4 regions of the Citrobacter sp. Cm046 genome follow, and region 4 is predicted to be linked to each of the others. Evidence: predicted binding sites of a transcription regulator. Region 4 holds the regulator's gene; each other region holds the start of a gene.

Region 1 (6,052 bases), on a different contig from region 4:
CAGCACTTTAACAGTGATTTCGTCGCCAACGTTTACGATTTCGCTCGGATGCTTAACGCGTTTCCATGCCATGTCGGTGATGTGCAGCAGGCCGTCAACGCCACCCAGATCAACGAATGCACCGTAGTCAGTGAGGTTCTTAACGATACCTTTAACTTCCATGCCTTCCTGCAGGTTTTCCAGCAGCTGATCGCGTTCTGCGCTGTTTTCGGATTCGATAACGGCACGACGGGAAACAACAACGTTGTTACGCTTCTGATCCAGCTTGATTACTTTGAACTCAAGCTCTTTGCCTTCCAGGTGCAGCGTGTCGCGGACCGGACGAACGTCTACCAGGGAACCCGGCAGGAACGCGCGAATACCATTCAGCTCAACAGTGAAGCCACCCTTGACTTTGCCATTGATAACACCAGTAACGGTCGCAGCTTCTTCGTAAGCTTTTTCCAGCGTGATCCAAGCTTCGTGACGCTTAGCTTTTTCACGGGACAGCAGAGTTTCACCGAAGCCGTCTTCTACTGCATCCAGAGCAACATCAACTTCGTCACCAACCTGGATTTCCAGCTCGCCCTGGGCATTTTTGAACTGCTCTGCCGGAATGGCAGACTCAGATTTCAGACCGGCATCAACCAGTACGATATCTTTGTCGATAGCAACAACAACACCACGAACGATGGAACCCGGACGGGTTTCGATTTCTTTTAAGGATTCTTCAAACAGTTGAGCAAAAGATTCAGTCATGTTTAATCTTCAGGTTTCATATTTAACGTCCACCTGGCTCCATGCCGGATGGGGTTGTTTAACATACCCGCTGTCATTCCATTGCAACGGGGGTACTGCAAATTCGGTCGCACTTAAGCGAGTGCCAGTTTTTGGCGCGCGTATTGTAACGCTTTTTCAATCACTTGCTCAATGCTTAATCGGGTTGAGTCCAAAACTAAAGCATCGGCAGCAGGAACTAATGGCGCTACAGCACGATTACGATCGCGGTCGTCGCGTTCTTCGATCTCGGCCAAAAGGCGTTCAAAGTTAACACTAAAGCCCTTCTCCTGCAACTGTAGCATACGTCGATGCGCACGTTCTTGCGAGGACGCGTCCAGAAAAATTTTCACCGGTGCGTCAGGGAACACCACTGTCCCCATATCACGTCCGTCAGCGATCAATCCCGGCGCTTCGCGAAAGGCGCGTTGGCGACGTAAAAGTGCTTCACGAACACGAGGAAACGCAGCCACCTGAGATGCAGCATTAGCCACCTCCTGGGTGCGGATTTCACCGCTAACATCTTCACCTTCCAGAATAACTTCCAGATTGCCGTCTGTTGAGATAAAGCGCACATCCAGATGCGACGCAAGCGGGACCAGCGCATCTTCAGAAGCGACATCAACATGGTGATGTAACGCCGCGAGCGCCAGTACACGATAAATCGCGCCAGAATCTAACAGATGCCACTGCAATGCTTCCGCCATTGCCTTGCACAAGGTGCCTTTACCTGCACCGCTTGGGCCATCAATGGTAATAACCGGGGCAATTGCCGTCATCTTTTTCTCCTTAAACAGGCATACCGTTAACGTGAACGCCGCGCATTATACGCGCCAACGTCAACGATCGTTATCTTTGTGTGAAAAATACAGAGTCATTGAAGCTGAGTGTAGAATAAATGGACAATCGGGGATGTCAGAAAGCGTAAGAATGTGCCGCACCCGATGGTGCGGCGATCAAATCAGACAGGCGTACTAATACGCGCCAGCTGTTCAAAGTAATCCGGGAAGGTTTTTGCGGTACATTTAGGGTCAAGAATAGTAACTGGCGTATCAGATAACGCCACCAGAGAGAAACACATCGCCATACGGTGATCGTTATAGGTCGCGATGTCCGCGAATGTTAACGATGCTGGCGGTGTAATACGGATAAAATCATGCCCCTCTTCCACTTCAGCACCAACTTTACGTAACTCTGTCGCCATTGCGAACAGACGGTCGGTCTCTTTGACACGCCAGTTGTAGATATTACGTAAGGTCGTCGTACCTTTAGCAAAAAGCGCTGCGGTGGCAATGGTCATTGCCGCATCCGGGATGTGATTCATGTCCATATCAACAGCGTTTAATTCGCCGCGCGTACAGGCTATGAAGTCGTCCCCCCAGGTAATAGTCGCGCCCATTTTTTCCAGCACATCAGCGAAACGAATATCGCCCTGCATACTATTGCGGCCAATCCCAGTGACTTTTACTGTACCGCCTTTAATCGCTCCGGCAGCGAGGAAGTAAGAGGCTGATGACGCATCCCCTTCTACCAGGTAATGACCCGGAGACTGGTACTGCTGCCCCCCCTGCACCACAAAGCGCTGGTAATTCTGGTTCTCAATTTCAATACCAAACGTTTTCATCAAATTCAGTGTGATGTCGATGTAGGGTTTTGACACCAGTTCGCCTTTAATCGCGATCGTCGTATCCTGCGGTGCCAGCGGTGCGGTCATCAATAACGCTGTCAGGAACTGGCTGGAAACACTGCCGTCAACCTCTACCTGCCCGCCAACAAAACCACCGCGCAGACGTAAAGGCGGATAGTTTTCCTGCTCAAGGTATTCAATCTCTGCTCCACCCTGGCGTAGCGCATCTACCAGATGACCAATCGGGCGCTCTTTCATGCGCGGTTCACCCGTCAGCACGATATCATTATTTCCCAGACACAGCGCAGCAGCTAAAGGGCGCATCGCGGTTCCGGCATTGCCGAGGAACAGTTCGACAGCGCCTTCGGCATGTAATGGGCCACCATTGCCAGTAATTTCACAGCGAGTGCGATCGGCTGAAAGGGTATAGCTAATCCCTAACGCGTTCAGAGCATTGAGCATATGGCGAACATCATCGCTGTCCAGCAGGTTTGTCAGGACAGTAGTACCATTCGCTAATGCAGCCAGCAGCAAAGCGCGGTTAGAAACACTTTTGGATCCAGGCAGATTGATGGTGCCATCCACCCGCGCAATGGGTTGTAACGTCAGGGATTCCATGAAACTTAACTCTCAAAAACAGACATAAAAACCCCACAGGCTGGCTGCGGGGATGAAAAGAAACAACAAATTAACCGCGGCGACGCTCGAAATCGATCATGAAATCGGTCAGCGCTTTCACACCTTCAAGCGGCATGGCATTGTAGATAGACGCTCGCATACCGCCGACAACCCGATGTCCTTTCAGCGCATGCAAACCCGCTGCGAACGACTCTTCCAGGAAGAGTTTATCCAGCGAGCTGTCAGCTAACTGGAACGGTACGTTCATGCGTGAGCGGTTAGACTTCGCGACATCATTGCGGTAGAAGTCACTGTTATCAATCACGCTATACAGTAGCTCTGCTTTTTGCTGGTTAATTTTATCCATAGCATTAACACCACCCTGTTCTTTCAGCCATTTAAAGACCAGACCAGAAAGATACCAGGCAAAAGTCGGTGGTGTATTGAACATGGAGTCATTGTCGTTCAGTACGGTGTAGTCAAGGATCGACGGACAGGACACGTGGGCTTTACCCAGTAAATCTTCACGAACGATAACAATCGTCAGCCCTGCCGGACCGATATTCTTCTGTGCACCAGCATAGATAACGCCATAGCGGCTAACATCCAGCGGGCCGGAAAGAATGGTGGAGGATAGATCCGCCGTCACCACCACATTGCTGGCAAACTTCGGCGTTTCATCGATCGCAATGCCATCGATGGTTTCATTCGGACAATAGTGCAGGTACGCCGCGTTATCAGAAAGCTGCCATTCGCTCATTGGCTTGACAGCACGCAGGCCGTCAACGGTAACTTTGGCATCAATAACATTCGGCGTGCAGTACTTTTTCGCTTCTTTAATAGCACTGGCTGCCCAATAACCGGCATCAACGTAATCCGCCGTAGTTTTATTACCCAGAATATTTAATGGGATACCGGCAAACTGCCCACGACCACCACCATGGCAGAACAACACTTTATAGTTGGAGGGGATACTGAGAAGATCGCGAAAATCCTGCTCGGCTTCCTCTGCGACCTGAATAAACTCTTTACCCCGGTGGCTAATTTCCATTACCGACGTGCCAAGACCATTCCAGTCACAAAGATCCTGTTGAGCCAGTTTAAGTACTTCTGCCGGTAGCATTGCCGGACCTGAACTAAAATTGAAGACCTGAGCCATTTCCCCTCACCACGTTGTGTTGTTATCCGATCAACATCCTGTCGTTACGATAATTCCTGTGACAGACATTGGGTATAAGTTATTCCTGTGGATATCGGTTTTATCATTCAGTGACACGCGCCGCAATGGGTAAAAATGACCAGGGTAAAAATGAGCGATGCATCACACAACAGAATCTATCGGATTGACGGAAAAAAACCGAGATTTTCGCTGTCAGGTGACGCGTTTTGCCCGGCTGGCCTTCGACCATTCTGGATTTGCACAGCGCGGACATAATTGATGATCGCCCGCACTCATTTGGATCACTTCACTACAACGTACGCAGGCATAGTCTCCCGCTTCAGGTACAACCTTAAATCGTTGTGTGCAGTGTTTGGGAAGAATGCTTAGTCCGGGTTTGATCTGTTTATCCTCGAAAAAATAGACGCTAATCTGCCCGTTCGTTTCAAGAATCGCCAGCCTGACCTGCCCAAGTTGCTCGACACCATTGAGACGTAGCTCCATAAAGAATTCGAATTCCGTCATATTGGCGTTGTGAAGCTTTGACCATGCCAGTTCGCCATCCTCAACGATGACCACTGGCTTGCCTTCCAGCAAATCCTCCAGCTTTTCGCTATGTGCCATTAACCACATCACTAAACGATAAAGCAGCGCCAGGGTCATAAAAACCACCAGTACCGGAAGCATAGGGACATCGTCATAGAACGCCACATCACCCGCAGCTGAACCCAGCGTCAAAATAATCAGCACTTCAAAAAGTGACATCTGACGAACGCCACGCCGTCCTGTGAGCTTTAAGAAAAGGAAAACTAATATAAAGGTATAGAGGCTACGCAGAGCAACCTCGCCAAGAAAATCCATTGGCACCTTATCAAGAGCCATACGCTGCAAATCAAATGCTTTCATTCTTACGCTCTAAACGTTGTGGACTGTGTGAAAGCATAGCCAATACTTTTATTTACGCCGCAGTGGTAGCGGCGATAGCGCCATTCATTTAAAACCCGTATCATTGCGCGCTTTCCGTACGACAAAAGTGATTTTCATGACGCAAACATTTATCCCCGGCAAAGATGCCGCTCTGGAAGATTCCATCGCCCGCTTCCAGCAAAAATTGCTCGACCTCGGTTTCCATATTGAAGAAGCTTCATGGTTAAACCCCGTTCCTAACGTCTGGTCTGTACATATCCGCGATAAAGAGTGCGCACTGTGCTTCACCAACGGTAAGGGCGCGACGAAAAAAGCAGCGCTGGCTTCCGCGCTGGGTGAATATTTTGAGCGTCTGTCCACTAACTACTTCTTTGCTGATTTCTGGTTGGGTGAAACCATCGCTAACAGTCCGTTCGTGCATTATCCGAACGAAAAATGGTTCCCGTTGACCGAAGACGACAACGTTCCGGAAGGTCTGCTGGATCCGCGTCTGCGCGCATTCTACGATCCAGAAAATGAACTGACCGGAAGCATGCTTATCGATCTGCAGTCAGGCAATGAAGAACGCGGTGTCTGCGGCCTGCCGTTTACCCGCCAGTCTGATAACCAGACCGTCTATATTCCGATGAACATTATCGGCAACCTGTACGTATCTAACGGGATGTCCGCCGGTAACACGCCTAATGAAGCGCGCGTTCAGGGTTTGTCTGAGGTCTTTGAACGTTATGTGAAGAATCGTATTATCGCGGAAAGCATCAGCCTGCCGGAAATTCCTGCCGACGTGCTGGCGCGCTATCCGGCGGTTGTCGAGTCCATCGCCAAACTGGAAGCGGAAGGTTTCCCGATTTTCGCGTATGACGGCTCTCTGGGCGGCAAATACCCAGTAATCTGCGTGGTTTTGTTTAACCCTGCCAATGGCACCTGCTTTGCTTCATTCGGCGCACATCCTGATTTTGGCGTGGCAC
Region 2 (6,052 bases), on a different contig from region 4:
CTGGGACCGTTATGGAGCAAAGTCTCGATTCTGCGCTATCGCATCACCGGTCCGGTTGATAAGCCGCAGATTAACGAAGTCCTGCGCCAGCCGCGAAAAGAAAGAAAGCAATGATTTGACGGGGGCGAGTAATTGCCCCAATCTCAGTAAATAGATCTCCCTACCGCAGCAACTAATGAGTAGCAAAACGATGAGTCTGAACCTGGTAAGTGAACAATTGCTAGCGGCGAATGGCCTGAAACATCAGGATCTGTTTGCCATTCTGGGCCAACTGGCCGAACGCCGTCTTGATTACGGCGATCTCTATTTTCAGTCGAGCTATCACGAATCCTGGGTTTTAGAAGACCGCATCATTAAAGATGGTTCTTACAATATCGACCAGGGCGTTGGTGTGCGCGCCATCAGCGGCGAAAAAACAGGGTTTGCCTATGCAGACCAGATAAGCCTGCTGGCGTTAGAGCAAAGCGCTCATGCTGCCCGTACGATTGTGCGCGACAGCGGCGATGGCAAAGTAAAGACGCTGGGCGCAGTCGAACATCAAGCTCTCTATACCTCGGTTGATCCGTTACAAAGCATGAGCCGTGAAGAGAAGCTGGACATTCTCAGGCGTGTCGATCGTGTTGCACGTGCGGCTGATAAGCGCGTGCAGGAAGTGACTGCAAGTCTGACCGGCGTCTACGAGTTGATCCTGGTGGCTGCGACAGACGGAACGCTGGCGGCGGATGTTCGTCCTCTGGTGCGCTTGTCTGTCAGCGTGCAGGTAGAAGATGACGGCAAACGTGAACGTGGTGCCAGCGGTGGCGGCGGTCGTTTTGGTTATGACTATTTCCTCGCCTCCCTTGATGGCGAAGTCCGGGCCGATGCGTGGGCGAAAGAGGCCGTGCGCATGGCGCTGGTGAATCTCTCTGCGGTAGCCGCTCCGGCAGGAACGCTGCCTGTAGTGCTGGGCGCAGGTTGGCCTGGTGTGCTACTGCACGAAGCGGTCGGTCATGGTCTGGAAGGTGACTTTAACCGCCGAGGTACTTCGGTATTCAGCGGTCATATGGGGGAGCTGGTCGCGTCTGAACTGTGCACAGTCGTTGATGACGGTACGATGGTGGATCGCCGTGGTTCGGTAGCCATTGATGACGAAGGGACTCCGGGCCAGTACAATGTACTGATTGAAAACGGTATTCTGAAAGGTTACATGCAGGACAAACTGAATGCGCGTCTGATGGGTGTGGCGCCGACAGGTAACGGACGTCGTGAATCTTATGCGCACTTGCCAATGCCGCGTATGACCAACACCTATATGCTGCCAGGGAAATCCACGCCGCAGGAAATTATCGAGTCTGTCGAATATGGGATTTATGCACCTAACTTCGGCGGCGGTCAGGTGGATATCACTTCCGGGAAGTTTGTTTTCTCAACCTCTGAAGCGTACCTGATTGAAAACGGTAAAGTCACCAAACCGGTGAAAGGCGCGACGCTTATCGGTTCTGGTATTGAAGCGATGCAGCAGATTTCCATGGTGGGTAACGATCTGAAACTGGATAACGGCGTTGGTGTTTGCGGTAAAGAAGGGCAGAGTCTGCCGGTGGGCGTTGGTCAGCCGACGCTGAAGGTGGATAACCTGACCGTGGGCGGCACTGCTTAAATCTCCGGATTCATACCTGCTGTATGCCCGATAAGCATTGTGCTATCGGGCATTTTGCTGGATGGGGGACATAAATGCTGCTCCGGCTGGACAGTCCTCTATTTTTCTTTGCCCCTGCCATACATCCTCTGAAACAACTGTGCCACATCGACAAAATAATCCGTGAGATAGTTAATCACCACCTGCACCTTGAGTGGTAGCTTGTCTTTTTCGGTATACAGGGCGTAAACCGGACGCGGGTCTGACTGATAACGGGGCAACAGGATCTCCACTTCGCCACGATTGATCTCATTGATCACCCACATCAGCGGGACATAGGCAATTCCCGCGCCTGCGGCCAGCCAGCGCACCAGCGTCATAGGGTCATTGGTTACGAAGCGTCCCTGTGGGATGAGGCGAGTAGAAATCCCCTCCGGGGCAATAAGCTCAAATTCATTATCGGGTCGTACGCTGTATTCCAGCCAGGAATGATTACTGAGGTCGGCGGGTTTTTCCGGGGTACCGAATTGGGCGAGGTAATTTTTCGCGGCACAGACCACCATCGGCATGGTCCCCAGGCGACGCGAAAAAAGACTCGAGTCCTGCAACGCACCCACACGGATAACGACGTCCAGGCCATCGGCGATTAAGTCTGGTGCCGGGATGCCGGTGACCAGATTTACCGTCAGGCCAGGGTACTCTTTCAGCATTTTTGCCGTCAGTCCGGCAAGGACATTTTGTGCCATGGTTGAAGAACAGCCAATTCGCAGGGTACCAATTGGCGTGTTGTTAAAGGCATAAAGCTGCTCGTGAACATCCTGCGCTTCGTGCAGCATTCTGCGGCAGCCCTGATAATAAATCTTACCCGCCTCGGTAAGCCCAATGCTACGTGTGCTGCGGTTTAGCAGCTTAACCTGTAGCTCATCTTCCAGTTTTGATACCGTCTGGCTTATCGATGAAACACTCATTTGAAGCTGTCTCGCGGCGGCGGTGAAGGAGCCTAACTCGACAACTTTGGCAAACACCGACATTCGTTTTAATCGTTCCATTGTTCACTCTGGCTTAAAAGTGATTTAGATCACATAATATAGATAACAGCATAACAGTTACGTTAATATATTATTATTCAAATAACTGCTGTGTCGCTCTCGCCTGGCTAATCCTTGCCCTTCTCTGCGGTGACATACGCTAAAAAAATCAATCATCTGCACTCTCTTAAGCTACCAAGGTCAACATGAGTCTGTTTCCCGTTATCGTGGTGTTTGGTCTTTCCTTCCCACCGATATTTTTCGAATTGCTTTTGTCACTGGCGATTTTCTGGCTGGTGCGCCGGATGCTAGTTCCGACTGGCATCTATGATTTTGTCTGGCATCCGGCTCTGTTTAATACCGCGCTGTATTGCTGTCTTTTCTATTTAATAACGCGCCTGTTCGTTTGAGGTTGAAGTGAAAACACTAACAAGAAAACTCTCCCGCACGGCCATGACTCTCATACTGGTCATTCTGGCCTTTATCGCCATTTTCCGCGCATGGGTCTACTACACCGAATCGCCGTGGACGCGTGATGCACGTTTCAGTGCTGATGTTGTGGCAATTGCACCGGATGTCGCGGGCTTAATCACTGATGTTAACGTTCATGATAACCAACTGGTGAAAAAGGATCAGGTCCTGTTCACTATCGACCAACCGCGCTATAAGAAAGCCCTCGAACAGGCTGAAGCGGATGTCGCCTATTATCAGGTACTGGCACAGGAAAAGCGCCAGGAAGCGGGTCGTCGTAACCGGCTTGGCGTTCAGGCAATGTCTCGTGAAGAGATTGACCAGTCCAATAACGTATTGCAAACCGTATTGCACCAGCTTGCAAAGGCGCAGGCGACACGCGACCTGGCGAAATTGGATCTTGAACGAACGGTCATTCGCGCCCCAGCCGACGGTTGGGTGACTAACCTTAACGTCTATTCTGGCGAGTTTATTACCCGCGGCTCCACGGCGGTAGCGTTGGTAAAACAGCACTCTTTTTATGTGCTGGCTTATATGGAAGAGACCAAGCTGGAAGGTGTTCGTCCGGGGTATCGTGCTGAAATAACACCACTTGGCAGTAATAAGGTATTGAAAGGCACCGTTGATAGCGTAGCGGCTGGTGTAACGAATGCCAGCAGTACGCAGGATGCAAAAGGTATGGCGACCATTGATTCCAATCTTGAATGGGTACGTCTGGCACAGCGTGTGCCGGTGCGTATTCGTCTGGATGAGCAGCAAGGCACCCTGTGGCCGGCCGGTACTACGGCCACCGTCGTCATTACTGGTAAGCAGGATCGCGATGCCAGCCAGGAGTCGTTTTTCCGTAAAATAGCGCATCGCCTGCGCGAGTTTGGTTAATCGTGATGGGTATTTTCTCCATTGCCAATCAGCATATCCGCTTTGCGGTAAAACTGGCATGCGCCATTGTGCTGGCGCTGTTTGTTGGCTTTCACTTTCAACTTGAGACACCGCGCTGGGCGGTGTTGACTGCGGCAATTGTGGCGGCTGGCCCGGCCTTTGCTGCGGGTGGAGAACCCTATTCTGGCGCTATCCGTTATCGCGGTATGCTTCGTATTGTCGGAACATTTATTGGCTGTATTGCCGCACTGATCATTATTATCAGCATGATCCGTGCGCCGCTGCTGATGATCCTGGTGTGCTGCATCTGGGCCGGTTTTTGTACCTGGCTCTCCTCGCTGGTGAAGATCGAGAACTCCTATGCCTGGGGGCTTTCGGGCTACACGGCGCTGATAATCGTCATTACCATTCAGGCGGAACCATTGCTGACGCCGCAATTTGCGCTCGAACGCTGCAGCGAGATCGTGATGGGGATCGTCTGCGCTATTGTAGCCGATCTGCTCTTTTCACCCCGTTCAGTGAAGCAGGAGATCGATGTCGAGCTGGACAGCCTTCTGGTGGCGCAGTATCAACTTATGCAACTGTGCATTAAGCACGGCGACAGTGAAGAAGTGGATAAAGCCTGGGGGGATTTAGTCCGTCGTACTGCGGCGCTGGAAGGTATGCGCAGCAACCTGAACATGGAGTCCTCACGCTGGGTACGCGCCAACCGCAGACTTAAAGCATTGAACACGTTGTCGCTGACGCTCATTACTCAATCCTGTGAAACCTATCTTATCCAGAACACGCGACCGGACCTGATTACGGACACCTTCCGTGAGCTGTTTGATACGCCAGTTCAAACGGTGCAGGACGTACATAAGCAACTCAAGCGGATGCGGCGCGTGATTGTCTGGACCGGCGAGCGTGACACGCCGGTGACGATATATAGCTGGGCAGGTGCTGCGACACGCTACCTGCTGCTCAAACGCGGTGTTGTCAGCAATACCAAAATTAGTGCGATTGAAGAAGAGATCCTGCAGGGTGAGCCGGTAGTGAAAGTGGAATCCGCCGAACGTCACCATGCGATGGTCAACTTCTGGCGTACCACGCTTTCCTGTGTGCTGGGAACCTTGTTCTGGCTGTGGACCGGCTGGACGTCAGGTAGTGGCGCGATGGTGATGATTGCGGTCGTTACCTCACTGGCAATGCGTTTACCCAATCCACGTATGGTAGCGATAGACTTTATCTACGGCACGCTGGCAGCATTACCTTTGGGGGCGCTCTATTTTCTGGTGATTATCCCCAATACCCAGCAAAGTATGTTGTTACTGTGCCTGAGCCTTGCTGTGCTGGGATTTTTCCTCGGTATCGAGGTACAGAAGCGGCGTTTGGGCTCCATGGGGGCGCTGGCGAGCACGATTAACATTATCGTGCTGGATAACCCGATGACGTTCCATTTTAGCCAGTTCCTCGACAGTGCGCTGGGGCAGCTTGTGGGATGTGTGCTGGCGTTTATTGTGATTCTGTTGGTGCGTGATAACTCCCGTGACAGAACAGGTCGCGTGCTGCTCAATCAGTTTGTTTCAGCCGCAGTCTCCGCTATGACCACTAATGTGGTTCGTCGAAAAGAGAATCACCTTCCGGCGCTCTATCAGCAACTGTTTTTACTGATGAATAAATTTCCCGGCGATCTGGCGAAGTTTCGTCTGGCGCTGACGATGATCATCGCTCACCAGCGTCTGCGTGATGCACCTGTACCGGTAAATGAGGATTTATCTGCGTTTCATCGTCAGCTCCGTCGTACTGCCGATCACGTTATTTCAGCTGGAAATGACGACAAACGCCGACGCTACTTTAGTCAGCTGCTTGAGGAGCTTGATATCTATCAGGAAAAATTAAACATCTGGGAAGCCCCGCCTCAGGTGACGGAGCCTGTAAAACGGCTTACGGGTATGCTGCACAAATATCAGCACGCCCTGACCAGCAGTTAAGAGTTAAAAACCGACGCCAGAAGCGTCGGTTTTTTTATGGCTATACTTATTCGATGTGCGTAAGCCATGACATCAGGAGGAAAAAA
Region 3 (6,052 bases), on a different contig from region 4:
CCCGTCGTGATGATGTGAGCTACGGTCTGTTTTATGACAATCTGAGCAGTTGCTGGCTGGATCTGGGAAATGAAATTGACAACTATCACACCGCGTATCGCCGCTGGCAGGCAGAAGCTGGAGATATTGATTACTACATGTTTACCGGAAAACGCGTCCTGGACGTCACCAAAGCGTTTGTACGTTTGACCGGAAAAACCCTGTTCGGACCTAAGTGGAGCCTGGGGTATAGCGGCTCGACGATGCATTACACTGACGCCCCGGATGCACAGAATCAGCTAATGAACTTCATTCGCCTGTGCGATAAGCATGCAATACCGTGCGATTCATTCCAGCTCTCTTCCGGCTATACCTCGATCAATGGTAAGCGCTACGTCTTCAACTGGAACTACGATAAAGTGCCGCAGCCGAAAGTGATGTCCCGCGCCTTCCATGAAGCTGGACTGAAACTCGCGGCAAACATCAAACCGTGCTTATTGCAAGACCACCCACGCTATAACGAAGTCGCCGAAAAGAGCCTGTTCATTCGTGATTCAGAAACGAATGCGCCGGAACGCTCAAGTTTCTGGGATGACGAAGGGTCTAACCTCGACTTTACCAACCCACAAACCATTCAGTGGTGGCAGGAAGGAGTTACTACCCAACTGCTGGAAATGGGCATCGACTCGACCTGGAACGACAACAACGAGTTTGAAGTCTGGGACGGTGAAGCACGCTGCAACGGCTTTGGTCAGGAGATTGCTATCAAGCACATTCGACCAGTGATGCCACTGCTCATGATGCGTGCCTCGCTGGAAGCACAACAGCGGTTTGCCCCGGAAAAACGTCCCTATCTGATCTCGCGTTCAGGCTGCGCCGGAATGCAACGCTACGTGCAAACCTGGAGCGGCGATAACCGTACCAGTTGGGACACACTGCGCTATAACACGCGGATGGGGCTGGGGATGAGTCTTTCCGGGCTGTATAACGTCGGTCACGACGTTGGCGGTTTTTCAGGCAACAAACCAGATGCCGAACTGTTTGTACGCTGGATACAAAACGGCGTGATGCACCCACGCTTTACCATCCATTCCTGGAATGATGACCATACAGTCAATGAACCCTGGATGTACCCAGGCGTCACCCCGGCCATTCGCAGCGCGATTGAACTACGTTACCGTCTGCTGCCCTACTTTTATACGCTGCTCTGGCAGGCGCATGCCGACGACGAACCAATGCTGCGTCCTACGTTCCTCGACCATGAACACGATGAGCAGACATTCGAAGAGTGCGATGACTTTCTGCTTGGCCGCGATATTTTAGTCGCCAGCGTGGTTGAGGCGGGCCAACGCCAGCGTCGCGTCTGGTTACCGGACAATGAAACCGGCTGGTACGATTTCTACACCCACGAATGGTTCTCCGGCGGTCAGTGGATCACCCGCGATGCCCCGCTGGAAAAACTGCCGCTACTGGTGCGTGCAGGTGCCGGTTTGCCAGTCAGCGAACGTATCAGTCACGTCAGTGTAGAGGAAGACAATAAGCGTGAGCTGAAGTTGTTCCCACTCAAAGGTGTGGGAACGGCAACAGGTCTGCTGTTTGAAGACGATGGTGAAAGCTGGGGCTATCAGAACGGTAATGCCTTGTGGGTTGAATGGGAGATGATATGTGACAGTTCAACCATTAACCTCAAGGTTAAATCCCGTGGCGATTATCGTCCGGCGTGGAAAGCGCTGAAAGTTTCGTTACCGATAGGGGAACAACGCCAACTGTTGGTGAATGGTAAAGACGGGAGTGAGTGGGTGGTGTAATTGAATGCCGGGTGGCAACTTCGCCTTACCCGGCTTACAAGGCAGACTATTGGCCCGGTCAGCGTAGCGCCACCGGGCCACAATGTTTAGCCGTCGATCCCTTTACTACGCAGATAATCTTCGTAGTTACCGGTGAAGTCGATTACGCGTTCCGGCGTAATTTCAATCACGCGAGTTGCCAGCGAACTCACGAACTCGCGGTCGTGAGAAACGAAGATCAGCGTGCCCTGATACATTTCCAGCGCCATGTTCAGCGATTCAATCGATTCCATATCCAGGTGGTTGGTTGGTTCATCCATCACCAGAATATTCGGTTTCTGCATCATCAGCTTACCGAACAGCATGCGCCCTTTTTCACCACCGGACAGCACCTTCGCAGGCTTTTTGATATCGTCCTGGCTGAACAGCAGGCGACCGAGGAAGCTACGTACAACTTGCTCATCGTCCCCTTCCTGTTTCCACTGGCTCATCCACTCGAATACGGTCAGATCGTTTTCAAACTCATATTCGTGATCCTGCGCGTAGTAACCTACTTGCGCGTTTTCAGACCACTTCACCGTACCGTTATCCGGCTGCAGTTCACCCACCAGCGTTTTCAGCATGGTTGATTTACCCACGCCGTTAGCGCCCAGGATGGCAATCTTCTCGCCCACTTCCAGAAGCAGGTTGAAGTTTTTAAACAGTGGGCCTTCATCAAAGCCTTTAGCCAGCGCTTCCACTTCCAGCGCGTTACGGAACAGTTTCTTATCCTGCTCGAAACGGATGAATGGGTTCTGGCGGCTGGAGGCCTTCACTTCATCGAGTTTGATCTTATCAATCTGGCGCGCACGAGAGGTCGCCTGACGAGATTTCGACGCGTTAGCACTGAAGCGGCTGACGAAAGATTGCAGATCGGCAATCTGCGCTTTTTTCTTGGCGTTATCTGCCAACAGACGCTCGCGAGCCTGCGTTGCCGCCGTCATATATTCGTCGTAGTTGCCTGGGTAAACACGCAGCTCGCCGTAGTCCAGATCCGCCATGTGCGTACAGACCATGTTCAGGAAGTGACGGTCGTGCGAAATGATGATCATGGTGCTGTCACGCTCGTTCAGCGTCTGCTCCAGCCAGCGGATGGTATCGATATCCAGGTTGTTCGTTGGTTCGTCGAGCAACAGAATATCCGGGTTAGAGAACAGCGCCTGTGCCAGAAGCACACGCAGTTTCCAGCCAGGAGCGACTTCGCTCATCGGTCCGTAATGTTGTTCTACCGGAATACCCACACCCAGCAGCAATTCGCCCGCACGTGCTTCTGCGGAGTAACCGTCCATCTCGCCGTATTTCACTTCGAGGTCGGCAACTTTATAGCCGTCTTCTTCGCTCATTTCCGGCAGCGCATAGATACGATCGCGTTCCTGCTTCACTTCCCACAGTTCAGCGTGCCCCATAATAACGGTGTCCAGCACAGTGAACTCTTCAAAAGCAAACTGATCCTGACGCAGCTTACCGATGCGTTCGTTCGGATCGAGTGAAACGTTACCCAGCGTCGGCTCAAGATCGCCGCCGAGAATTTTCATAAAAGTGGATTTACCGCTACCGTTCGCGCCAATCAGGCCGTAACGGTTGCCGCCGCCAAATTTGACGGAAATATTTTCAAACAGCGGCTTACTGCCGAACTGCATGGTGACGTTGCTGGAAACTAACACTGGCGTATCCTGAAAGAAATATGTGACAAACCGCTTATTATGCCATAACTCTAAAATAAGATCGCGCCTTCGTGCTGAAGGGATAAAGTGAAAGCAAACGGAAAAAAATGTGATTTAGTACACATCCGAATTCCTTGTTGCTCAGAATGCACATATAATGCGTGCCCAACACTACATAAATCTCAACCCACTAGCCTGCTTGGCTTCAGAATCTCGCAAAAATGAATATGAAATTGACAACGCTTTTCGCGGCGGCGCTCGCGGTAGTTGGTTTTTGTAATACCGCTTCAGCCGTCACGTATCCGCTGCCTACCGATGGTAGTCGCTTGATTGGCCAGAACCAGGTCATCACCATCCCTGAAGGTAATACCCAACCGCTGGAGTATTATGCGGCTGAATACCAGATGGGTCTGTCCAACATGCTGGAAGCAAACCCAGGCGTGGACACCTTCCTGCCGAAAGGCGGTACCGTACTGAACATTCCGCAGCAGTTGATTCTGCCGGATACCGTACATGAAGGTATTGTTATCAACAGCGCTGAAATGCGTCTGTACTACTATCCAAAAGGCACCAATACCGTGATCGTTTTACCAATTGGTATCGGCCAGTTAGGCAAAGACACGCCTATCAACTGGACCACCAAAGTGGAACGTAAGAAAGCGGGTCCAACCTGGACGCCAACGGCGAAAATGCACGCTGAGTACCGCGCTGCGGGTGAACCGCTGCCAGCCGTAGTTCCGGCAGGCCCGGATAACCCGATGGGCTTGTACGCACTGTATATCGGTCGTCTGTACGCTATCCACGGGACCAACGCTAACTTCGGCGTCGGCCTACGCGTCAGCCACGGCTGCGTGCGTCTGCGTAACGAAGACATCAAATTCCTGTTTGAAAATGTTCCGGTCGGCACTCGCGTACAGTTTATCGATGAACCAGTGAAAGCCACCACTGAACCAGATGGTAGCCGTTACATTGAGGTGCATAACCCACTGTCAACCACTGAAGCGCAGTTCGAAGGCGGGGAAATTGTTCCGATTACCCTGAACAAGAGCATTACCAGCATCACCGGTCAGTCTGATGTTGATCAGTCCGTCGTTGAGCAGGCAGTACAAAACCGTTCCGGTATGCCGGTTCGTCTGAACTAAGCAGACCAGAAACGAAAAAGGCGGATGAATCATCCGCCTTTTTTATTGCCTCTTTGCCGCTATCACATCAGCAACAACAATCCATATCCTACCAGCATCGCCCATATCAGCATCGGCACCGAGTACAGATGAAAACGCCACCAGATACGCCGGTCGTTTGCCATCCGTAATGCAATAATATTCGCCAGCGATCCCTGCAACAGGCCAAAACCGCCAATATTAACAGCCCAGGCCAGCAACTGCGTCGGTGGCACATAGTTCAACAGCAAAATCGTACCGGGAACATTACTGATAAACTGTGACAAGCCGATTGCCGTCAACCATAGCCCCGGCGCTGAGAGCGCCCCAATCTGGTTAGCTATCCCTTGCAACAGGGGTAATTGCGTCAGCAAATGTACATCAATGAACATCGCCATAAACACCAGCAATAACGTCCAGTCCACGCTGAGTATCACGCGACGAGCCAGGACCATGAACCCCGCAGCCACAATCGCCAGCCCCCAGAGTTCCTGCTTCAATTCCAGAGCCGTCAAAAAGACGATATAGAACACCAGACAACTCCACACCAGCCGAGGTTGCCAGTCAGGCGCAGATGTACCAGTATGATAATGCAAGGCTTTATGCGGAAAACTGAACCAGCAGAGCACCACCAGCGTCAGCATCATGGCGCCAGCAAGCGGTGCCATTTGCCAGGTAAACGCCGCAAATGAAAGACCAGAGCGTCCCCACATCAGGATGTTCTGCGGATTTCCTATCGGCGTCAGCAACGATCCGGCGTTAACCGCCAGCGCCTCAAAGATGATGAGGCGGTTAACCGGGATAGCGCACAGTTTTTTCAGGGTAATCGTCAGCGGAACGACAATAAATAAAGCAACATCGTTGGTCAAAAACGTCGACAGTAACGCCGCAGCCAGCACCATAAATATTGCCAGCTGACGTTCCGTGTTGAAACGGCGAGTCATTTTTCGCCCTAACACGTCAAAGTAACCGCTTAACTCCACGCCTTTGGTGAGTAGCATCAGACCACTGAGCGTAATGATCGTGTGCCAGTCAATTGCCCCCGGCCAGCTCCGGGGCGCAAACGGCGTCAACAGACTTAGAATAATCCCGACGATGATTAGCAACTGGAAAAAGCGATCGCGCTGCAAAGCGCGTAGTAAAGGAAAACTCATTCAGAGCCTGTTCCATGTTGTTGCGTAAACCGGCTAAAAGCCTCCAGCGTTTCCTTGCTCACGTGGTGTTCCATGCCCTCCGCATCACGACGGGCAATTTCTGGACTGATCCCTAACATCAGCAGAAAATTTTCCACAATCTGATGACGCTCGCGACTCTCCTGAGCCAGCTTCTCGCCCTCTGCGGTTAAAAACACACCGCGCCAGGGGATCATTTCAATCAATCCTACTGACGCCAGGCGCTTCAGCATTTTGGCAACGGTGGGCTG
Region 4 (6,052 bases):
GGACTCGTGAACCCGTTAACGGTCACTCGCTATCACTCGCTGGTTGTTGCCCCTGCGACACTCCCTGATTGCTTTGAGGTAACGGCCTGGAGCGACACCTGGGAGATCATGGGGATTCGCCATCGGGAGTGGGATCTTGAAGGGGTACAGTTTCACCCAGAGAGTATTCTCAGTGAACAGGGGCATCAGCTGCTGGCTAATTTCCTCAACCGTTGATTTGTGGTTGCTATTCAGTGATTTTTTATTCATATTTTGTGATTATAATTTCACTAACATTTCTGCTTAACTGGGTGGTAATGACATGGCAACTGAACAAACTGCAATTACGCGCGCGACATTCGATGAAGTGATTCTGCCGATTTATGCACCGGCGGAGTTTATTCCGGTAAAAGGGAAAGGGAGTCGAGTCTGGGATCAACAAGGGAAAGAATATGTTGATTTCGCGGGTGGAATTGCCGTTACCGCATTAGGGCATTGTCATCCGGCACTGGTCGAAGCGTTGAAAAGCCAGGGCGAAACGTTGTGGCATACCAGCAACGTTTTCACTAATGAACCTGCTCTGCGCTTAGGCCGAAAAATCATCGACGCGACCTTTGCCGAACGTGTGCTGTTCATGAACTCTGGTACTGAAGCTAACGAAACCGCTTTTAAGCTGGCGCGTCACTATGCCTGTGTACGCCATAGCCCCTTTAAAACCAAAATTATCGCCTTCCATAATGCGTTTCATGGTCGCTCACTGTTTACCGTTTCCGTGGGCGGACAGCCAAAATATTCTGATGGCTTTGGTCCAAAACCGGCGGACATTATTCATGTGCCGTTTAACGATCTGCATGCAGTGAAAGCAGTGATGGACGACCACACCTGTGCGGTGGTGGTTGAGCCAATTCAGGGGGAAGGTGGCGTAACCGCAGCGACACCAGAATTTCTGCAAGGCCTGCGTGAATTGTGCGATCAGCACCAGGCACTGTTGGTATTTGATGAAGTGCAGTGCGGGATGGGGCGTACAGGTGACCTGTTTGCCTATATGCATTTCGGTGTGACGCCGGATATCCTGACCAGCGCCAAAGCCCTCGGCGGCGGATTCCCGGTGAGTGCTATGCTAACGACTCAGGAGATCGCCTCGGCGTTTCATGTGGGATCTCACGGTTCGACCTATGGCGGTAATCCTTTGGCCTGCGCGGTTGCAGGAGCGGCGTTCGATATTATCAATACCCCGGAAGTGCTGGAGGGTATTCAAGCCAAACGTCAGACGTTTGTTCAACATTTACAGAAGATTGATGCGCAGTATGACATTTTTAGCGACATTCGCGGCATGGGCTTGTTGATCGGTGCGGAACTGAAGCCACAGTTCAGAGGCCGGGCACGTGATTTCCTTTACGCTGCAGCGCACGAAGGGGTGATGGTGCTGAATGCTGGCCCGGACGTAATGCGTTTTGCGCCGTCGCTGGTGGTGGATAAAACGGACATTGATGAAGGCATGCAGCGCTTTGCGCAGGCGGTAGCGAAGGTCGTCGCCTGATTACCCGATAGTGCGCTGCTTTCAGGCCTACAGGAAAACAGCGTTAACCCTTCATGTCTCGCAACCGGCGGCTAAGCCAGATGCCATGATGCGGCCTTTGACGCCATGCTACCGACGAAATGGTGTGCATGGTGTTCAGGTGGCCAAGTATACGTTGCAGATGCTGTTCCAGGGTGCTTAACGGGCCTTGGGACAGCATTTCCGAAGACTCGAGAATATTCACATCGCCGGAACTTCCCGGCCCGTCATACTCCAACCGCTGCTGGCAACGCTGGATAGCAATTTCACAGGATTCCAGATACCGCTGTGCTAAATCCGGCGTCAGCATCGTATGTTCCCTTGCCAGAGTGGTCATCGCGTTAATGTGCTCGACAATAAACTGGCTGTGCGTAACCCACAGTTTCATATCTGCCAGATAGTGTGAGTTAAACCCTGGTTCCTGCATCGCCTGGTTCAGTGAGTTAAACAGAGTGTTATGCGCCTGATTAACCCGCATACGCTGATATGCCAGCGGTGTAGCCTGCGGGTCGTTGCTGAGAATCAGGCGAATGGCTTCCTGATCGGATTCTAGCGCATCGTGGGCGTTCTTACGCAGCAGGCCGCTCTGCCATTGCGGCCACAGCCAGAGTGTGCCGCCAAAGGCGATCAAACAGCCCATCACCGTATCGACAAAGCGCGGTACGATAAACTGCTCCCCATTCAGCGTCAGTAGTTGCAGGGTATACACTGCCGTGACAGTAAAACCTACTGTGGCCCAGCCGTAGTTTTTGCGGATAATCAGGTAGCTCACCAAAGTGATAAGCAACATAGCCGCCAGCGTGAAACCCTCGGGGATATGGAAGTGCAATGTGACGCCAGCGATGATAAGCCCAACGAGAGTACCTGCCGAGCGATGCAGAATACGCACCCGGGTTGCGCCGTAGCCATTTTGCGTGACGAACAATATCGTCATCAGGATCCAGTATGGTTTTGGCAAATGTAAGGCGCTACCCATCAGGCTGGCGATACTTAACATGACGCTGATACGCCCCGCATTACGCAGCGCAGGGGATTTAAACGACAAATAGCTTTTCAGAGCAGGGAGCAACGGCAATCGGCGCTGCTTATCAGCCATCAAATCCCGGGCATAAAGCGGGCGCTGGGTACGCAGAACGCGGGCAATGCGGCTAAAGTGCCAGTAGCAGAACTGTCCAACGGGATTATCCGGATGCTGCCTGGCAATTTTTTCCAGGGTGCCAATCTGCTTTTCCATTGAAAATCGCGTAGGCAAGCGGTGATACAAAATGTCATCTGCCAGCACTCGTAGTCGGGCGGCGACAGTTCGCGCATTCCAGCGAATCACCTGCTCTGCATGGCTGCGTTCGACCAGTTTCTGCACCTCTTCCGGTTGATGCAGGCTGACGGAAATATGCTCCTGTAAATCCAGAGCCTCCTGAAAGGCACGCAGCAGGCGTTTGTACTCATTGTTGTGATGCGCCGACAGCATGTGCATCTGCTGATAACACTGGGTAATGAGATCGACTGCTTTCTGCTGGCGTACCAGCAGCGGAGGCAGCGCTTTTTCAGGATCGATGTGCTGGGTCAGCAGACTGTATTTAGCCTCACAGTAATCGGCCAGTTCGCGGTATAGCAGGCTGAGTGATTCACGTAGCGGCTGCTCGCGCCACAGCCAAAACCAGAACCAGTTGAACAGACCGTACCACAATGTACCCAGCGCATAGATTAACAGTGGCTCCCAGACGGGCATGTTCCCGGCAAGGCTAAGCGTGAAAATTGCAGCAATGAGCGAGGCGGGCAACAATCGTGCATGCAGAGGACTTAACTCTGCAGTTACGCCGAGAATAAGCGTCAGGCCGGTGAGGATCAGCGGTAACGGTATGGTCTGCGCCAGCAGTAGTTGCATGATCAAACTGCATCCGGCAAACAGCGACGCACCAATAATTAAGCGTTTAAAAAAGCGTTTATGTGGGGTGTCAAGACCGGCAATGTTGCAGCAGGCTGGGACGAGGGAGAAAAGCAGCCCCAGATGTAGTTGACCGATGATAAGACCGACACCCACAGGTAAACACAGCACCAGCGTCTGTCGTAGTGCGTAGTTGATCTCGGGGTGATAAATCAGTCTTCGCCACATCAGTGTAAACAAAAATGGCGCATTACTGAGTAACGCGCCATTTTGGCGGAATTAACGTGTGCCGTAAACGACGATGGTTTTACCGTGCGCGGAGATCAGGTTTTGATCTTCCAGCATCTTCAGGATGCGACCAACGGTTTCACGGGAGCAACCCACGATCTGGCCAATTTCCTGACGGGTGATTTTGATCTGCATGCCGTCCGGGTGAGTCATCGCATCAGGTTGTTTCGCCAGGTTCAACAGCGTCTGGGCGATACGGCCTGTCACGTCGAGGAAGGCAAGGTTACCCACTTTCTCGGACGTAACTTGCAGACGACGAGCCATCTGGGAAGACAGACGCATCAGAATATCCGGGTTCACCTGGATTAACTGACGGAATTTTTTGTATGAAATTTCAGCGACTTCACATGCGGTTTTAGCTCGTACCCAGGCGCTACGTTCCTGGCCTTCTTCGAACAGGCCCAGTTCGCCAATAAAATCGCCCTGATTCAGATAAGAGAGGATCATTTCCTTCCCTTCTTCATCTTTGATCAGCACTGCCACTGAGCCTTTAACGATGTAATACAACGTTTCCGCTTTTTCACCCTGGTGAATCAGCGTGCTCTTCGATGGGTACTTATGAATATGGCAATGAGACAAGAACCATTCGAGAGTCGGGTCTGTTTGCGGTTTGCCAAGCACCATGCGCGGTTATCCTCTGTTATAAGCTGTCTCCAGAGCCAGAAAACGACGCTGCCTCTGGGGTTGCAAAAATGTGCTTCCCGCTACCTGGGAAGGGGGCTGCTAAAAAGTGCACTGCAGCCTGTAATGTGATGTCCTCTGCATACATGCAGTACGTCATTGTATTACTGTAGCATCCCGACTGTTTTAGCATAGCTTTCGCCGTGTGTCTCCTGGTGTCTCGCTTCAGCATGACGCAGGTCGCCTTCCGTTGCGAGAATTGTTATGTGCGCGTAATCTGTCAGGAAAATTGAAACATTGGAGTTACGAAATATGCAAGCGCGTGTAAAGTGGGTTGAGGGGTTAACCTTCCTTGGTGAGTCCGCCTCTGGCCACCAAATTCTGATGGACGGTAACTCCGGTGATAAAGCGCCGAGCCCGATGGAAATGGTGTTAATGGCTGCGGGTGGTTGCAGCGCAATTGATGTGGTGTCGATCCTGCAAAAGGGTCGCCAGGATGTGACCAACTGTGAAGTGAAACTCACCTCTGAACGTCGTGAAGAAGCACCGCGTCTTTTTACCCATATCAATCTGCATTTCATTGTCACCGGCCATGACCTGAAAGATGCCTCCGTGTCCCGCGCGGTAGATCTTTCGGCTGAGAAATATTGCTCCGTGGCGTTGATGCTGGAAAAAGCGGTGAATATCACCCATTCCTATGAAGTGATTGCTGCTTCGTAATGCACGCCTGATGGCGTCATACTTATCAGGCCTGCATGATGTAAACCCGTAGGCCGGATAAGGCATCAGCCGCCATCCGGCAACACTTCACTCGATCCTCTTTCCTTCCATCAGTCGTTGCACTAACGGCAGCATGATCAATTCCATTGCCAGCCCCATCTTGCCACCCGGTACGACTAACGTATTGATGTGGGAGATGAATGAACCCTGCAGCATCGCCAGCAACCAGGGATAATCGATCCCTTCCAGGTTGCGGAAATGAATCACCACAAAGCTCTCATCCAGTGACGGAATACTCTTGGCCGCAAAGGGATTGGAGGTGTCGACAGTTGGCACACGCTGGAAGTTAATATGCGTGCGGGAAAACTGTGGAGTGATGTAATTGATGTAGTCGTCCATTGAACGCACGACCGAGTCCATCACCGCTTCACGTGAGTGTCCGCGCTCGCTGGTATCACGGGTCAGTTTCTGAATCCATTCCAGGTTGACGATTGGCACAACGCCAACCAGCAGGTCGACATGTCGCGCCACATTTTGTTGCGGAGTAACGACACCGCCGTGCAGTCCTTCGTAGAACAGAACGTCAGTCGGCTCAGGTAGTGGTTGCCAGGGGGTAAACGTACCTGGAACCTGGTTCCACGGAACGGCTTCGTCGTAAGTGTGCAGATATTTACGCGACTGGCCTTTTCCTGCCTGACCATACTCAATGAAGGTTTGTTCTAACAGGCCGAAGTCATTGGCTTCGGGGCCGAAATAGCTGATATGCCGTCCGGCATCGCGCGCTTTGCGGATCGCCATGTCCATTTCCGGGCGGGTATAGCGATGAAAACTGTCACCTTCCACCTCGGCAGCACGCAGATTTAACTGCGCGAAAATTTTACGAAACGCGAGGCTGGTGGTGGTGGTCCCCGCGCCGCTGGATCCTGTTACCGCAATCACCGGATGTTTGGCAGACATAACAACTCCATAAATAGGTTGGTTTTTTTATTATAGTCAGCCGT

The links. Region 4 encodes CRP, which controls carbon source genes, mostly activating them, when cyclic AMP is high. Its sites were predicted from a motif close to ATGTGANNNNNNTCACAT; they were not measured.
Region 1: the regulator CRP is predicted to act here: its motif matches at 4,311-4,328, upstream of serC (3-phosphoserine/phosphohydroxythreonine transaminase).
Region 2: the regulator CRP is predicted to act here: its motif matches at 2,682-2,699, upstream of aaeR (HTH-type transcriptional activator AaeR).
Region 3: the regulator CRP is predicted to act here: its motif matches at 3,577-3,594, upstream of ldtB (L,D-transpeptidase).

The regions. Positions count from the first base shown of each region.
Region 1 covers NZ_JAOWGP010000034.1:171,245-177,296, reverse strand. Annotated here, with positions in the region: gene rpsA (30S ribosomal protein S1) at 1-738, opposite strand, end outside; gene cmk ((d)CMP kinase) at 852-1,535, opposite strand; gene aroA (3-phosphoshikimate 1-carboxyvinyltransferase) at 1,718-3,001, opposite strand; gene serC (3-phosphoserine/phosphohydroxythreonine transaminase) at 3,072-4,160, opposite strand; gene OGX98_RS05640 (DUF421 domain-containing protein) at 4,374-5,066, opposite strand; gene ycaO (30S ribosomal protein S12 methylthiotransferase accessory factor YcaO) at 5,203-6,052, shown strand, end outside.
Region 2 covers NZ_JAOWGP010000029.1:5,814-11,865, reverse strand. Annotated here, with positions in the region: gene yhdP (AsmA2 domain-containing protein YhdP) at 1-114, shown strand, start outside; gene tldD (metalloprotease TldD) at 191-1,636, shown strand; gene aaeR (HTH-type transcriptional activator AaeR) at 1,735-2,664, opposite strand; gene aaeX (p-hydroxybenzoic acid efflux pump operon protein AaeX) at 2,850-3,053, shown strand; gene aaeA (p-hydroxybenzoic acid efflux pump subunit AaeA) at 3,061-3,993, shown strand; gene aaeB (p-hydroxybenzoic acid efflux pump subunit AaeB) at 3,999-5,966, shown strand.
Region 3 covers NZ_JAOWGP010000034.1:85,669-91,720, reverse strand. Annotated here, with positions in the region: gene OGX98_RS05280 (glycoside hydrolase family 31 protein) at 1-1,787, shown strand, start outside; gene OGX98_RS05275 (ABC-F family ATPase) at 1,874-3,469, opposite strand; gene ldtB (L,D-transpeptidase) at 3,691-4,611, shown strand; gene OGX98_RS05265 (anion transporter) at 4,674-5,783, opposite strand; gene mntR (manganese-binding transcriptional regulator MntR) at 5,780-6,052, opposite strand, start outside.
Region 4 covers NZ_JAOWGP010000026.1:17,793-23,844, reverse strand. Annotated here, with positions in the region: gene pabA (aminodeoxychorismate synthase component 2) at 1-216, shown strand, start outside; gene argD (bifunctional acetylornithine/succinyldiaminopimelate transaminase) at 302-1,519, shown strand; gene OGX98_RS01010 (YccS/YhfK family putative transporter) at 1,563-3,650, opposite strand; gene crp (cAMP-activated global transcriptional regulator CRP) at 3,702-4,334, opposite strand; gene OGX98_RS01000 (OsmC family protein) at 4,644-5,051, shown strand; gene OGX98_RS00995 (phosphoribulokinase) at 5,139-6,008, opposite strand.